3 regions of the Shewanella sp. SM23 genome follow, and region 2 is predicted to be linked to each of the others. Evidence: predicted binding sites of a transcription regulator. Region 2 holds the regulator's gene; each other region holds the start of a gene.
The links. Region 2 encodes FliA, which starts transcription of late flagellar genes. Its sites were predicted from a motif close to CTAAAGNTNNNNNNNNNNNNGCCGATA; they were not measured.
Positions count from the first base shown of each region.

Region 1: a site for FliA is predicted at 2,644-2,670, ahead of L5L98_RS21210 (cytoplasmic protein). Genes of this name have one in related genera too.
Region 3: a site for FliA is predicted at 3,624-3,650, ahead of pomA (flagellar motor protein PomA). Genes of this name have one in related genera too.

Region 1 is NZ_JAKKRM010000029.1:4,105-9,984, reverse strand. Features, by position in the region: gene L5L98_RS21220 (TonB-dependent receptor domain-containing protein) at 1-219, opposite strand, end outside; gene L5L98_RS21215 (alpha/beta hydrolase family protein) at 551-2,527, shown strand; gene L5L98_RS21210 (cytoplasmic protein) at 2,701-2,886, shown strand; gene L5L98_RS21205 (hypothetical protein) at 2,970-3,260, opposite strand; gene L5L98_RS21200 (class I SAM-dependent methyltransferase) at 3,291-3,860, opposite strand; gene L5L98_RS21195 (hypothetical protein) at 3,866-4,276, opposite strand; gene fccA (fumarate reductase flavoprotein subunit FccA) at 4,775-5,880, shown strand, end outside.
Region 2 is NZ_JAKKRM010000003.1:302,683-308,562, reverse strand. Features, by position in the region: gene flhF (flagellar biosynthesis protein FlhF) at 1-1,157, shown strand, start outside; gene L5L98_RS06095 (MinD/ParA family protein) at 1,162-2,043, shown strand; gene L5L98_RS06090 (RNA polymerase sigma factor FliA) at 2,036-2,749, shown strand; gene cheY (chemotaxis response regulator CheY) at 2,797-3,180, shown strand; gene L5L98_RS06080 (protein phosphatase CheZ) at 3,194-3,931, shown strand; gene L5L98_RS06075 (chemotaxis protein CheA) at 3,947-5,880, shown strand, end outside.
Region 3 is NZ_JAKKRM010000006.1:40,939-46,818, forward strand. Features, by position in the region: gene thiI (tRNA uracil 4-sulfurtransferase ThiI) at 1-1,299, opposite strand, end outside; gene L5L98_RS09720 (flagellar motor protein MotB) at 1,762-2,694, opposite strand; gene pomA (flagellar motor protein PomA) at 2,698-3,465, opposite strand; gene xseB (exodeoxyribonuclease VII small subunit) at 3,780-4,019, shown strand; gene ispA ((2E,6E)-farnesyl diphosphate synthase) at 4,022-4,903, shown strand; gene dxs (1-deoxy-D-xylulose-5-phosphate synthase) at 4,925-5,880, shown strand, end outside.

The DNA of each region.
Region 1 (5,880 bases), on a different contig from region 2:
CTCATTTTTCATATCTTCAGCGGTTAACACAACAACGGGCTGAGCATTTTCTAAATCAGTTCTATTAATTCGACTACCAGTAACCTCTACACGCTCAATTTTCTCATTTTTGGTTTGAGCATCTTTTTCTTCTACAGCCCACGCGTGGCTGGCAATAGAAATCGAAGCGGTAAATAGGCCTAGTTGTATTGCTTTACAAAGCAGTGTTGTCTTATACATACATTCTCCAAAACGGCTGTTAATAACACGTAAAAAATGTTACCAGACGGATGATTTTATGTGAAAATTGCATATTCCTTGCAATCATATGTAAGGTATAGCAAAGACCACCTCATGTAAATATTTTGAACTTAATGTTTAAAAAATGTTGCCATTAAGTGTGTTTTAAGGCAAAAAAAACAAATGAAGTTATAGTAAGCTGTTGAGACGTAACAGTTCAAACAGCTGATTAATGAGTAATGCTCTGTTCGTCTGTCAATGTAATTGCGCGAGAGTACTGCCAGTTATCAAACGAAGTAAGTAGAAATAGATTCTATCGATGGAGATCCATATGACTAACATGACAAAAATACTGATTTTTCTTGGTTTAATATTAGGAAGTGGGCTTAATGCATCAGCCGCGACAAACGCACACGATCTCGCCAAGCACAGTATGTTTAATGCGATTAAAATATCTCCTAAAGGTGATTTCTTAGCCGCGACTTATCCGTATAAAAATCATAAAAGATTAGCGATTATCAATAAAAGCAATCAAAAAGTAGTTTGTAACTTTTTTTTTGGTGAAGAAGAGTCAGTCATGGAGTTTTGGTGGGCAAATGAAGAACGAGTAGTAATGACAATCTCAACCCAATCAGGACAGTATGCGACTCCATTTTTGACTGGTGAGCTATTTTCAGGCAATGCAGACTGTTCAAGTAAAATACAATTATTTGGAGTGAGGAATAAAGATTACTCAGGTGCGCAGGTTGAGAGCCTACTAATGGATGAACGCGATAACATTTTGATATCGTCTAATTTAGAAAAAAAACAATACTCTAACCTTTATAAAGTGAATATCTATACTGGGAAACGTCAATTAATTGAAAAAGCTAAATTTGAAAATGCATCGATTTTTTTAGATAATAATGATCAATGGCGAGTGAGCCAGTCCATGAAAACTGAAAGAAAAGGACTGTTAAAATCGGAGGGTGCTGGAGAAATAATTACCTATATTCGAGAAAGCAATGTTGATCAAAATGCATGGAAAGCTTTATCGTTGTCAAATATGGTTAGAACCAGCTCGACAGGGTCCAGTAATGTTATTGGATTTAGTGCAGATAACCAGTTCATATTTACCTCTGATAACATAGAGAAAAGTACTTTAGGCATATATAGAATCAAGTTAAGTACAGGTGAACGAGAGTTAATGTACCGAAATGATATAGTTGATGCTCAACCATTTATAAATGTATATACATCTGAAACAGGTAAACGTATAAAAGAAGTGGTAGGGGCCATTATTCATAATGGAAGACCTGAAGTTATATTTTTTGATGAAAATTCAGAACTAGCCAAAGAGTATCGCGGGCTACAACGAGCATTTCCAAATGATTATTTACATATTACCTCTAAGACAGCTGATAACAAAAGCTGGGTGATTGAAAGTTACTCCGATGTTAATCCAGGTAAATTTTATCTTTACGATAGAGAGACTAAAAAAGTGTCTTTCCTCACAGCCTCTCGCCCTTGGATAGATGAGCAAAAAATGTCTCATAAAACTCCGATAAATTTTGTTACTCGTGATGGCTTAACAATTCATGGTTATTTAACCATACCACTGGGTGCCAAAGCTGAAAATTTGCCTTTAATTATCCATCCACATGGTGGCCCACATGGTCCTCGTGACTATTGGTTTTTTGATGATGAAGTACAGGTATATGCGAGTGCAGGATACAGTGTACTTCAGGTAAATTTTCGAGGTTCTGGCGGATATGGACGTGAGTTTGAAGATAGTGGTTACGGACAATGGGGTGGTGCAATGCAAGATGACCTGACCGATGCAACACTATGGGCAATTAAAGAAGGCTTCGCTAATAAGGATAAAATTTGTATCTCCGGATCAAGTTACGGCGGATATGCCGCTCTCATGGGTGTGGTTAAAGAACCCGACCTTTATAAGTGCGCAATTGGATATGTTGGGGTATACGATCTACCACTCATGTTCAATAAAGGCAATGTAGCTGAACGATTGGGTTGGGGTAAACGCTATATGGAACAAGCTTTTGGGGGTTCAGAAGAAACAATGAAAAAACATTCTCCCGCCTATAATGCAAGCAAAATTAAAGCCGGAGTATTCATTGTGCATGGCGGCCGTGATGAGCAGGCACATTATGAAAACGCTCATGTGATGCGAGATGCCCTAGTAAAAACAGGAAATGAACCGAAATGGTTATGGAAAAAAACAGAAGGGCATGGATTCTATAACGAAGAAAACCGCAAAGAATTATACACTGAGATGCTTGACTTTTTACAAAAATACTTAAACTAAAAATATGTTAGCAAGTTTACGCGAACTAACTCAACATATTAAAATCATTTAAAGCATTAAAAATTAACATGCAAAAATAGATAGTACGATAGGATTGGCAAATTCATATGTAACGACTAAAGTTAACCGTGGGTTTGCCGATAAAGGGATCCAGCTTACAATTGAGGTTAGTTATGTCCATTTCACTGAATACACAAGCTATCGCACCGAATCTAGAAAATGGTGCAATTGGCGTTAAGGTTGCTCAGTTAGCCAAAGAGCAGCAAAAAGCCGAAGGTCAAATCGCGGTAGATTTAATTGCAGCTGCGGCGCCAAAACCCGTAGGCAATGCAGGCCACAACATCAACACCACGGCCTAATTGTTAGCAATACAAAATCAAAAAAAGCGCTCTGATTATCAGGGCGCTTTTTTTTGTTATTTTCTCTAAAACGTCAGGCGAATTTAAGAAAAAGCGTTACCATTCACGTGCATAATAGTGAATGTCCACACCACAAACGCCAGTGGGATATGCACTAAGGCATAGAAACACTGATCGAGTCGCCCCATTCCTTTTGCTAACAAAATCAAATATAAGTGTAATCCAATCACCAAGGGAAATAGCGCTAACAACGGATAGAGTGCGACAGGATTTGCATCGGAAAATAAGCTGTGACTGAATAAAGCCCACGCCACCATAAAGGCGGTCGTCAACGGCGGCGTTGCAATGCGATATTGCTCTGGATAGGGAAACATCCTACGACCTCTGAGTCTCAATCAATAAATTTACGTTGTAGGTTTTCGCGCAATCAACTGGGCTTTATAACTGCTTTGAGTGGACTGCGGATCACATAATCGACCTTCAAAGTAATGTAAAGATTGCCAGTTAGCAAACACTGATTTGAGTTCATTTTCAGTAAGTAAGAAATCTGGGTTGCGTGGCCGACCTATCTGCGCCTGTTGCATTGTAAAGGTTTCATAAACAATAAGGCCTGTGCTCTTAACCGCCTTAGCAATTTGTGGCAGTAATGGGCGATGCAGATAATTAAATACTAAGACAATATCGTACTCTTCAACCGGCAATAATGGTCCTGCCTCTGCTTCTAAATCCCTTTGTAATTTGTAAGCATTAGCCTGATCAATGTGTGACATGGCTGACAAATCTCGATCGATAAAAGTCACTTCAGCCCCTTGCGCTAAAAACCACAAACCATTACGCCCAGAACCGCAAGCGAGATCGAGCACCTTAAGTCCATCGAAGCAACTCAAGTCTAAGTTAGACACAGATGGATTAGGCCAAGCGAACTCTGTGATTAACGCAGCAGGCGTTAAAGTTGACGTATGGGTTACAGACATATCAATTAGCCCTTAATTTCTTTTTTCGAGTCAATTTGCCGACGATGCACAATAGAATAATGCCTGAGCCCTGCAGGGCCATGGGACACGATCACTGACAAAAAAAGTATCACGATTAACAGCTCAGGTTTGTAATGAGCCAGCGGCACAAACAGGCCAAGCAAGCCTATTTTTACTAAAGTTAACACTCCCTTAAGCTGGATCAGCCAGCGCCAATCCCGTGCGATTTCCCACAACATTAATATGCTGCCCGTCGTCATCGCGAGATACCAATAACTCAACCATTGCACTTTATTGACATCTAATAAAATACCACCACCGACACCAACGATCCCTAAAATATGTAATGCCCTTAAACTGGTTTTACTCAAACGTTGAAACCAAAAACGTTTTTCTGATATGCCTTGTTTGTGCATTACAACCCCTTAAGAATCAATTGCGTAACATTTAATTAAAATGATAATATAATTTTATACAATAAAGGCTTTTGAAATAACATTATTTATAGAATATATAAAAATAAGTAAGCCATCTCCTCAATATACAAGATTAAATTATAATATCTATAAAATACAAATAGATAAAACACACCACCAAAGCCATAATTTATGCCTTTTTTATTTTATAAAGTTAAAATCAATCCATTCAATATGTTAACTCACGCATGTTATACCGTATTGAAGCAGTGATTAGTCTCAACTTCATTAATATTTCCCATCCGATTGCACATTTTAAATATGTTATTTTCGCTGTAACAAAGGTTATGTGATCTGAACATACATATACCTCTTTAGATAGTGCTAAATTTGCAAATGGAGAATGCTCTAACAGTGCGTGAGCTGCGTAAAAAATAAATATCACGCCACGATGAATAACCCTTATTAAGTAGATGAATGTACGGCAGAGGAACTATCATGTTCACAAGAAAGATTCAAAAAACAGCACTAGCCATGCTGATCTCTGGCGCTATGGCAGGTACTGCCTATGCAGCACCAGAAGTGCTAGCCGATTTTCACGGTGAAATGGGTAGCTGCGACAGCTGCCACGTATCAGACAAAGGTGGCGTCACCAACGACAACCTTACCCATGAAAATGCTCAGTGTGTTAGCTGCCACGGTGATTTAAAAGAACTGGCCGCCGCTGCACCTAAAGATAAAGTATCACCCCATAAATCTCACCTAATTGGCGAAATTGCTTGTACTAGCTGCCATAAAGGTCATGAAAAATCAGTCACCTATTGCGATGCTTGTCACAGCTTCGGCTTCGATATGCCTTACGGTGGTAAGTGGGAACGTAAGTTTGTGCCTGTTGATGCCGACAAAGCTGCTCAAGATAAAGCCATTGCCGCTGGTGCAAAAGAAACCACTGATGTCGTGATCATAGGTTCAGGTGGTGCAGGTCTTGCTGCAGCCGTTTCAGCCCGTGATGCAGGCGCTAAAGTTATCCTGCTTGAAAAAGAACCTATCCCAGGCGGAAACACTAAACTTGCTGCTGGCGGTATGAACGCTGCAGAAACTAAGCCACAGGCTAAACTAGGTATCGCAGACAAGAAACAAATCATGATCGACGACACCATGAAAGGTGGTCGCAATATTAACGATCCTGAATTAGTCAAAACCTTAGCCAACAACTCATCAGACTCTATCGATTGGTTAACCTCTATGGGTGCCGATATGACTGACGTAGGTCGTATGGGTGGCGCAAGTGTTAACCGTAGTCACCGTCCAACAGGCGGCGCTGGCGTGGGTGCACACGTAGCACAAGTTCTATGGGACAATGCAGTGAAACGTGGTACTGACATCCGCTTAAACAGCCGTGTAGTACGTATTCTTGAAGATGCGAGCGGTAAAATTACCGGCGTATTGGTGAAGGGTGAATACACAGGTTATTACGTGGTCAAAGCTGACGCTGTCGTTATCGCAGCGGGTGGTTTTGCGAAAAATAACGATCGTGTAGCTAAATATGATCCTAAGTTAAAAGGCTTTAAAGCGACTAACCACCCAGGTGCAACAGGTGATGG
Region 2 (5,880 bases):
AGCCAGTTCGTGTAGAAACTCGCGCTAAGCCAGCCGCACCAGCAGACTCATTACAAGCCTTACTTGAGAAGCAGCAAAGCCGTTTGAATCAACAAATGTCACATCAGCAAGTTGATGCCGAGTTACCAGCATGGGCTAAGGGCTTACAAGCCCCTACTGCTGTGAAACCAGAACGTCGTGAAGCACCTTCCTCATTTGATAAAAAGCCACAAACATCACAGAAACAAAGTGCTGATATTGAGGCTATGCGTGATGAATTAGCATCACTGCGTAATTTACTGACACATCAAGTATCCTCCTTGATGACGGAACATAAAAAACGCATCGATCCCGTTGGTGCTATGCTCGAAGCCAAATTGCTTGAGGCTGAATTCTCCCCTGCGGTTGCGAATAAATTAGCCGCGCTGAGCCAGCATTATACGCCAGCTGAATTAGTCAGAGCATTACCACAAAGTCTCGCTAATATGCTTGACAATCAGGGTGATGACATTGTGAAACAGGGCGGGGTAGTTGCATTAGTTGGTCCTACTGGCGTTGGTAAAACAACGTCATTAGCTAAACTTGCTGCCCGTTTTGCGGCACATCATGGTGCTGAACATGTTGCTTTAATTACCACAGATCATTATCGCATCGGAGCCTATGAGCAATTAGCAACTTATGGCAAAATAATGGGCTGCCCAGTAAAGCAAGCTCATGATCTAAATGAATTAGAGCAAATTCTCTATCAGTTTAGGAATCGCAAGCTAGTATTGATAGATACGGCTGGCATGGGACAGCGAGATATGCGCCTTTACCAGCAACTTGATAATTTAACTGCAAATAGCAGGATACCTATCCGCAGTTATCTGGTACTGTCTGCGACAGGGCAGCGCCGTGTGCTGCAAGATGCAGTCAATCATTTTAAACGCATTCCCCTATCTGGTGTCGTTCTCACAAAACTCGATGAATCTGTGTCGTTAGCAGGGGCATTAAGTGTGTTGATCCAAAACGGATTACCATTAAGTTATATTACTGATGGACAAAGAGTTCCTGAAGATATGAAAGTTGCGGATACCCTAGATTTAGCCCAGCAGGCACTCGCAGCGTTAGATAGTACAGAACAACAATCATTACAAGACACAGCGTGGTCAGATAATATGGCCTGTGCATTTGAGTAGATTTATGACCCTGGATCAAGCAAGTGGTTTACGTATGATGAATCAACCCTATAACGAAAAAGTGAAAGTAATCGCGGTCACTGGTGGTAAAGGAGGCGTGGGTAAAACCAGCGTTTCTATTAATACTGCTGTGGCATTAGCCGAAAAAGGCAAGCGTGTCTTGGTACTTGACGCTGACCTTGGCTTAGCAAACGTCGACGTCATGCTGGGTATTCGTGCCGAGCGTAACCTCTCTCATGTTCTCTCTGGTGATGCAGAGCTTGACGATATTATCGTGCGTGGTCCTAAGGGGATAGGCATAGTACCTGCCACCTCAGGAACACAGGGGATGGTGGAATTAAGCCCTGCGCAACATGCTGGATTAATCCGTGCATTTAGTGAGATGCGGACTCAGTTTGATATTCTAGTCGTAGATACTGCGGCTGGGATCTCAGATATGGTGCTCAGTTTCTCACGTGCTTCGCAGGATGTGTTAGTCGTTGTTTGTGATGAACCCACTTCGATTACCGATGCCTACGCCCTGATTAAAATTCTCAGCCGTGAGCATGGTGTGTTCCGTTTTAAAATAGTTGCCAATATGGTGCGTAGTTTACGCGAAGGTATGGAATTATTTGCTAAACTCAGTAAAGTGACCGACAGATTTTTAGATGTCGCACTTGAATTAGTCGCCACGATTCCATTTGACGAAAACTTACGTAAATCTGTTCGTAAACAAAAATTGGTGGTTGAAGCTTATCCTAAATCACCAGCGGCGATTGCGTATCAAGGATTGGCAAATAAAATTTTGAGCTGGCCTGTGCCGCAGCAACCTGGTGGGCATTTGGAGTTTTTCGTTGAGCGTTTAGTACAACGACCAGATTTTCAAGAGGAAAAAACGAGTGAATAAAGCCGCTGCGTATACTTGTTTAGACAATAAATCGTCGATCGTTGAACAGTATGCTCCGTTGGTTAAAAGAATTGCGCATCATTTACTCGCCAGACTACCTGCATCTGTGCAGTTAGATGATTTACTCCAAGCTGGGATGATGGGGTTACTAGAAGCATCATCCAAGTTTGATGGTGGCAAGGGTGCGAAATTTGAAACCTTCGCCGGCATACGCATACGTGGAGCCATGTTAGATGAAATTCGTCGTGGCGACTGGGTCCCTCGTTCCGTTCATCGTAACAATCGTAAGGTTGCACACGCTATTGATGAGTTAGAGCAAGAACTGGGCCGTGATGCACGCGACACAGAAATTGCAGAAAAACTTGATATGACGCTCGATGAGTACCATCATATTCTTAACGATGTTTCTGTCGGAAAAATCATAGGGATAGAAGATTTAGGCGTATCTCAGGATATACTTACAGTGAGTGATCGGTCCGATGATGATTCATTTGAAGCATTAGCTGAGAACCAATTTCATTCTGCTCTGGTTGAGGCAATTAAATTATTGCCTGAAAGAGATGCATTAGTGTTATCCCTGTACTACGATGAAGCATTGAATTTAAAAGAGATTGGCGCCATTCTTGAAGTCAGTGAATCGCGGGTTAGCCAGATATTAAGTCAGGCAATGTTGCGATTGAAAGCTAAACTCAAGCACTGGACATAAGTATAATTATTAATCGAGCACAGAATGTCAGCTCACCGGAGGAAACCTTGGACAAGAATATGAAGATTCTCATTGTTGACGATTTTTCGACAATGAGGCGTATCATCAAGAACTTGTTGCGAGACTTGGGGTTTAATAACACCCAAGAAGCAGACGATGGCTCAACAGCCCTGCCGATGTTGCAAAAGGGGGATTTTGATTTTGTTGTTACAGATTGGAATATGCCTGGTATGCAAGGAATCGATCTGTTAAAAGCAATTCGCGCTGATGATTCGCTAAAGCATTTACCCGTATTAATGGTAACTGCTGAAGCAAAACGTGAACAGATTATTGCTGCCGCTCAAGCGGGAGTGAATGGTTATGTGGTTAAGCCTTTTACCGCTGCAACGCTGAAAGAGAAGTTAGATAAAATATTCGAACGACTCGCTTGAGCAAGGATGAGCTATGAAGTCACAAACATCAGGGCTCATCACGCTCGAGCAAGCTCAGCATTTAGTTGAATTATTAAGTGCAGGTGAGCAAAGTCAGGCAGATGATTTATTTCGGGAGCTTGCTGCTCCACTGCAACGAGAATTATTCGAAGAAGTAGGTAAATTAACTCGGCAACTTCATAGTGCGCTGATGGATTTTCAAGTTGATAATCGTCTTGCTGAATTAGCCAATACAGAGATCCCCGATGCCAAGCAACGTTTAAATTACGTTATTGACATGACCGAACAAGCTGCAAATAAAACCATGGATGCGGTTGAAGAATGTTTACCTTTGGCTAATGCCGTGACCGTAAATATTCAAAATGTCATGCCATCTTGGGACAGATTAATGCGACGCGAGATAGCGCTGACTGAATTTAAGGGCCTTTGTCACGATGTACAAGACCTTATGTCTCGTAGTGCAAATGACTCGACTCGATTACGTGAATTGCTTAATCAAATTTTGATGGCGCAAGATTTTCAAGACTTAACAGGACAAATAATACGTCGTGTTATTGATCTAGTAATGGAAGTAGAAAGTAATCTGGTTTCTATGCTGACGGTATTTGGTGAGCAACCTATGATTGAAAGTCAGATTGCTCAGAAAAATAATATTGAAGCAGAAGGCCCGATAATGAATGCCGAGCTTCGTCAAGATGTGGTAACGGGTCAAGACGAAGTGGATGATCTTCTATCGAGTCTGGGTTTCTAACTGGGAGTCAATTTGATGGCCTTTGATGTAGATGAAGAGATACTCCAGGACTTTTTAATCGAAGCCGGTGAAATTTTAGAGCTTCTGCAAGAGCAACTCGTTGCGCTTGAAAATAATCCTGATGATACTAACTTGCTGAACGCCATTTTCCGAGGTTTTCATACCGTTAAAGGTGGTGCTGGCTTTCTTAGCTTAACTCCCATGGTTGATGTTTGTCATGAGGCTGAGAATACCTTCGATTTATTGCGGACAGGCAAGCGTAGCGTTAACGCAGAGTTGATGGATATTATTTTGCAGGCTGTTGATGCAATTAATACCATGTTTGCGCAAACCCAGCAGGGCGAGCAACAAGATCCCGCCGACTCAGGTTTGTTAGCGAGACTTAAAATGCTCAGTTCAGGTGCGCCTTTGCCATCTGAAGTCGCTTCTGTCAAGGTTGTAGAGCCAGAACCTGTTGTTGAAGTCATTATTGATACTCCTACCCTTCAAGAAATCCCTGCTGACATAAGTGATAACTCATCTTCCATTGAAAATACGTCTTCAAGTATCGATGATATCAATGATGCTGAATTTGAAGCTTTATTGGATGCGCTTCATGGTTCAGGAAAGGGACCAGCGGTCGCTGCTACCACATTTGTATCTGAGCCTGTTGCTGTCAAGCCTGCTGCACCAATTAAAACACCTTCAACATCAGGTGATGACATCACTGATGATGAGTTCGAGGCGTTACTGGATGAACTTCATGGCTCAGGTAAATTTAAAGCTGAGGCTGAAGTGCCTGTTAAGCCTAAGGTTGTGGCAACACCTGCGCCTCAACCGATTGTAGATGCTGATGAAATTACCGATGATGAGTTTGAGCGATTACTCGATGAACTCCATGGGAAAGGCGGAGCACCTGCGAAAGCTGAAGTAAAAGCGCCTACGCCCCCTGTTTCGACTGTAGCACCTACTGCTGCACCACATGCTCCTGCGCCAGTAAAAGCCGCAGTACCAGCTCCTGCCCCAGTCGTTGCTGCAAAACCTAAGGTGGAAATTGCGGTTGTCGATAAAGCACCTGCTAAGGCTAGCTCTGCGAATGTGCCTCAGGGTGAAACAACGGTACGTGTAGATACTGCACGACTCGACCAGATCATGAATATGGTGGGTGAGTTAGTGTTAGTGCGTAATCGATTGGTGAGCTTAGGCATCAGCCGTGATGATGAGGAGATGTCGAAAGCTCTCGCGAACTTAGATCTCGTTACTGCCGATTTGCAAGGCGCTGTGATGAAAACCCGTATGCAACCGATCAAGAAAGTGTTTGGTCGTTTCCCTCGGGTGGTACGTGATCTTGCTCGTACACTAAACAAAGAAATTGATTTGATCATGGTCGGTGAAGAAACTGACTTAGATAAAAACCTCGTTGAAGCGCTTGCCGATCCACTCGTCCACTTAGTGCGTAACTCTGTGGACCATGGTATCGAGATGCCAAACGAGCGTGAAGCCAGTGGTAAGCCAAGAACGGGAACGATTACCTTATCTGCAAGCCAGGAAGGCGACCATATACTGCTGAAAATCGAAGACGATGGCGCAGGCATGGATCCTGAAAAACTCAAAAAAATTGCCATAAACCGTGGTGTGCTCGATGAAGATTCTGCTTCGCGGATGACAGACAGCGAAGCCTATAATTTGATTTTTGCACCAGGTTTTTCAACTAAAGTTGAGATTTCAGATATTTCAGGCCGTGGTGTTGGGATGGACGTGGTAAAAACTCGTATCACCCAGCTGAATGGCACTGTACATATTGATTCCATGAAAGGTAAGGGAACGATACTTGAGATTAAAGTACCGCTAACACTGGCGATTATGCCTACCTTAATGGTCGATGTCGCTAAACAAGTGTTTGCATTACCTCTATCTAGCGTGAATGAGATTTTCCATCTCGATCTCACAAAAACTAATATTGTTGATGG
Region 3 (5,880 bases), on a different contig from region 2:
TATCTCAATACCTTCAATTTGCAGCGGTTTACTTTCCTCTTCTTCAGGGGCACGAATATCAATGACCACTTGGTTGGTATCGATACTGGCAACCGTTTCAGTCTCAGTAATCCGAGTATCCATTTGTTCTGCGATCTCCCTGATATCGATAGTGACAGATTGGGCGATGATCTGATCGATCAAATCCTCAGAGAACTTTTTCTCTTCCGCTTCAACCTTAGCTAATACCGCTTTTACCGTTGGCTTTTGCGAAATTACGCCGCAATATTCAGGCATTGATTTAGCAAAATCTTCGGTGCCGATTTTACGGCTCTCGTTGATAATGTCTTGCTTATCCATGGCGATTAAGGGACGTAGAATCAATAACTCAGTACAACGGTCGATGACGTTTAAGTTGGTCAGGGTCTGGCTAGACACTTGGCCTAAACTTTCACCGGTAACTAAGGCTTGAATGCCCATACGCTCGGCGATACGCGCCGCGGTACGCATCATCATGCGTTTCAATACAACGCCCATTTGACCGTTATCGATACGCTCTAAAATCTCAGCAACCACAGGCTCAAAAGGCACAGAGATAAACTTCACTTTATGGGATTCACCGTAGGTTTTCCACAAATGGTAAGCCACTTGTTTAACACCAATTTCATGCTGTGCGCCGCCCAGATTGAAGAAGCAGTAGTGGGTACGAGCGCCTTTTTTGATAAATTGATAGCTAGAAACGCCAGAGTCAAAACCACCCGAAATCAAGGACAATACATCTTCCTGTGTTGCCATCGGAAAACCGCCTAGGCCTTCAATACGCTTAGTCACCATATAAAGGTTATCGCGCTCAATCTCTAAATTAACGGTAATGTCCGGATTCTTTAAACGCACGCCCAGCGCATCAGTAAACTGGTTTAAGCCACCACCGACATAACGCTCAACTTCAATAGAATTAAAATCATGATCGCCAGTACGCTTTACTCGCACGCAGAAGGTTTTACCCGCGAGTTGGTCACGGTAAACAGGCAAGACTTGCTGATAAATATCATCAACAGATTCAAAGCTGTACTCATCCACTTGCACTACGTGTGCAATGCCAGGAATACACGCCAGACGCTCACCGAAAGCTTGGGCCAATTCTGGCTTATCCTTTGGTACCATCACCATAATGCGGTCCCATTGACGCTGCACTTTTGCATCTTCGTCAACTTTTTTAAGCACATTACGGATGTTAGTTTCGAGCATTTTGGTGAAGCGCATGCGTACAGGCTTGCTCTTCATCATGATTTCTGGATACAGCTTTACAATAAACTTCATGGGATTTCCGCGGGCAATTTTAAAACAGCAAAATTGGTTAAAAGAATAATCGGGGGATTATATACCCAAGCAACCTAAAAAGGCGAGTTTCAGCGCACATAGCCAACAGCTACACAGGCCACATTTATGGCGTATTCATTGCGTATTCATTGCGTATTAATGACTAAATCACGGCAGCTAATTAGGCTGAAATAATGTCACTAAAGCCTATTCGAATGGTTTGAATTTCCCTGCTTAAAATAAGTGATTTGAGATGAATCATTAACAATAAGTCGTTGAGGGATAGTTAAGGAAACTTAGGGATTACACACTCAATGTGATTAACGTAAAGCCCAAATGGATTTAAATCAACCACAGAAATTTGATGCATAACACGTTAACTAAAAAGGGAAAAGTCCATATTAGCTCAATAAAAAAGCCGCAAGATTATTGCGGCTTTAGATTGGGAGAGTATCTAAACACTTAAGGCGAATTACCTATCTGAATTTCTTCAGACTCCTTAGCTTTACCTTGCTCAATAGCAATTTCAACCCTGCGGTTACGGGCACGATTTTCCGGAGAATCGTTAGGCACAATCGGATTGTTAGACGCCATACCAACCACTTTCATTCGATTAGAATCAAAGCCGCTGACCTGTACTAACTCATGGGCCACTGCCACGGCACGTTTGCTGGATAAATCCCAATTAGAACTATAGAGCTCATCGCTTATTTGCATATCATCCGTGTAACCTGACACTGTGATGACACCTGGCACATCTTTTAACAATTCGCCGACTGAGCGTACCACAGGTTTAAATCGAGGCTGCAGGAAACCTGAGCCAGAAGCAAATGAACCCTTCTCACGTATACGAATAATAATCTGCTGACCTAATGACTCAATTTCAATCGCTCCATCGGTGATCTCTTTATTGAGCTCCTGCGCCATCTTCTTCACTTGCTGATTGATCTTTTCTTGCGCCGCTGCCGCTTCCGCTTTAACCGCATCGGCCACTTCTTGCGCCGTAGCACTCGCTTCGCCACCCCGCTGAGAACCATTTTGCTGCTGCACGCCTCCCGCACTATCGTCTTCACCCGCTTGGAAATCCAATACAGGTTCAGTCATTTCATTCGTTTGCTGGTTAATGATTTCAATCGGAGTCGGATCGGGGCGACCTGGTCTAAATTCTAAGGCAATGACAGAAGTCCCTTTCGGGATGTCTTTAACTTCCACCTTATTTTGCACACCAAAGGCATACTTCATTGAGCCCGCGATCTGTTTAAACTTCATCACGTCCATTTCAGAAAATGACAATAACAATACGAAGAAACACATCAACAGCGACATCAAGTCGGCAAATGTTGCAAGCCACATAGGTGCTCCGGGCGGTGGACAGTTGCACTTAGCCTTAGCCATTGGCTACTCTCCGTCCGTTGTATCTATTTTGCGATTTTTCTCAGCCAGATAATTTTTCAAGAAGCCTTCAATCACCCTAGGGTTTTGTCCGTCTTGAATCGCCAATACCGCATCCATAATAAGATTACGGTTAAGCATTTCTTCTCCCATCCTAATTGTTAGCTTATCCGCGATAGGCAAGCAAACCATGTTAGCGACCATAGCGCCGTATAATGTGGTTAACAAAGCAACGGCCATCGAGGGACCAATAGATTTAGGATCTGACATGTTAGATAGCATGGCCACAAGACCCACAAGCGTACCTATCATGCCCATCGCTGGGCCAACATCGCCAAAGGCTCTAAATATGCCAATCCCCGTCCGATGACGTTCTTCCGTTAGAGCGATATCCTTCTCTAGGGCTGCACGCACCACTTCACCATCGTGACCGTCGACCAACATATCAACAGCCTTTTGCATAAAAGTATTGGTAATTTGCGCTTCTTCTAATGCCAAAAACCCCCCTTTACGGGCGGCATCCGCCATCGTCACGGACTGCTCAATCAAATCTTCTGGTTTATCAATCTTAAATACAAAGGCTTTCAAAGCAATTTTAACGGCACTAAAAAACTGTTTAAGAGTGAACTTCATCATTACCACGAAGAAGGACCCACCGAACACAATCAGGATCGAGGGCACATCAACGAAAATCATCAAGCCGCCACTGGTCACCATAGCGCCGAGAATAAAACCAAAGGCTCCCACAATTCCGATTATTGTTGCTAAATCCACAACGGCTCCTCAATTTTCGTAATAAACGACATAATACTTACTCTGGGTAAGCAAGAACACTCAGTTATTCTACCGAATAAGATAATCTCACCGACACACATACGAGCCTTGTTTATCCAGTTAAAAATTACCATACAAATGATGATACTATTGTCAGTTATCGGACACACACTAAGCAAGTTTAGCGACAATTTATATTTTCTGGAAAAATTTCAGTAACAAAGCGTGCTATTGAGCAAATATCTTTAGTCTGAATTTGACCCTTACGCCGCCCTGATATACCTTGTGTCCGCTAAATCAAAGGAAACCTGAACGTGGCGAAGAAACCCGAAAATCTTAGTTTTGAAGAATCCCTTGGCGAACTTGAACGCATCGTTGCCGATCTAGAACAAGGCGATATCTCCCTCGATGACGCGTTAAAACAATTTGAACGTGGCATCAATCTCGTTCGAAATAGCCAAGCAAAACTCGAACAAGCCCAACAAAAAGTGGCCATTTTACTGAAACAAGACGAAAATGCGCCCCTATCCCCCTATGCCGTTGAGGGCGAATAAGCGTGTTAGTCAGTACCATTCAAGAATATCAACAACGAGTTGATGATCAATTAAAACAGCGTTTTAGTACGCTTGAAGATACCGCTCCCCAATTAAAAGCCGCTATGACTTACGGTGCCTTATTGGGAGGGAAGCGCATTCGACCGTTCCTCGTATACAGTGTAGGACGCATGTTTGGGGTCGAACTCGAAAAGTTAGATGCTTGCGCCGCAGCCATTGAATGTATCCATGCTTATTCATTAATCCACGACGATTTACCCGCCATGGACGATGACGAGCTCCGCCGTGGCCAGCCGACTGTGCATATTGCCTTTGATGAAGCGACGGCCATTTTAGCGGGGGATGCTCTGCAAACCTTAGCCTTTGAAATTGTCACCGAAGCCGTAGCAGGGATCAGCAGCGAACAACATATTGCTATGGTAAGAGTATTAGCCAAAGCCTCAGGTTATCGTGGTATGTGTGGAGGCCAAGCGATAGACTTAGCCTCGACCGATAAACATATTGATCTTAAAGCATTAACTCAGCTACATAATATGAAAACCGGCGCCCTTATCAGCTGCGCCGTTGAGTTAGCTTTGATCGCCGCAAACGCGCCAAAAGATCAGTATGCTGCTATGATGGATTTTGCTCGTGCGGTCGGACTCGCCTTCCAAGTACAAGACGATATCCTTGACATCGTAGCCACCACCGAAGAGCTAGGTAAACCGCAAGGCTCTGATACTGAATCGAATAAGAGTACGTTTCCACAACTACTTGGACTACAAGGTGCACAAGACACCGCCAAACAACTGATCCAAGAGGCACTATCAGCGCTGGCTAAATTGCCATACAATAGCCAGTTAATTGCAGACTTCGCCCGCTATATCATTGAGCGAAGAATATAATAAGAGTCGAAGTATCTCGCTATGAGTTTGGACATTTCTCAGTTTCCCGTGTTGGCGCAGGCCAACACCCCCAATGAGCTCCGCCAGCTTCCTCAGGCACTTTTACCACAAGTAGCCGATGAACTGCGCGAGTTCCTTCTTAAGTCTGTTGGCATGTCCAGCGGACATTTTGCCTCTGGGCTCGGCACAGTAGAACTCACTGTGGCACTGCACTATGTCTACAATACCCCCTTTGATCGACTGATCTGGGACGTAGGCCATCAAGCCTACCCCCATAAAATTCTCACGGGTCGACGTGACAAGATGCACACCATTCGGCAAAAAGATGGCTTACATCCTTTCCCATGGCGTGAAGAAAGTGAATACGACACTTTCAGCGTTGGCCATTCAGGCACGTCGATTAGCGCCGCGCTGGCGATGGCGATAGCTGCAGAAAAAGAACAAGCAGGTCGTAAAGTTGTAGCTGTGATCGGCGATGGCGCTATGACTGGCGGCATGGTGTTTGAAGCCATGAACCACGCGGGCGACTTGCACAATGACATGCTCGTGGTACTGAACGACAACGAAATGTCGATTTCAGAAAATGTCGGCGCCCTCAATAATCATTTAGCACAACTGATGTCAGGCCGTTTCTACACCACACTGCGCGAAGGCGGCAAAAAAGTGTTGAAAGGTATGCCAGTCATCAAAGAAATGGCCAAGCGGACTGAGGAACACCTCAAAGGTATGGTCGTTCCTGGCACTCTATTTGAAGAGTTAGGTTTCAACTACATAGGTCCTATCGATGGCCATGATGTAGACGCTCTGGTCGAGACAATGCGCAATATGCGTAATCTGAAAGGTCCACAAGTGCTGCACATCATGACCAAAAAAGGTCGTGGTTATGAACCTGCTGAAAAAGATCCTATCGGTTGGCATGCTGTGCCTAAGTTTGACCCATCGCTATTTAAAAAACCGGCCACCAAACCCGGTTTACC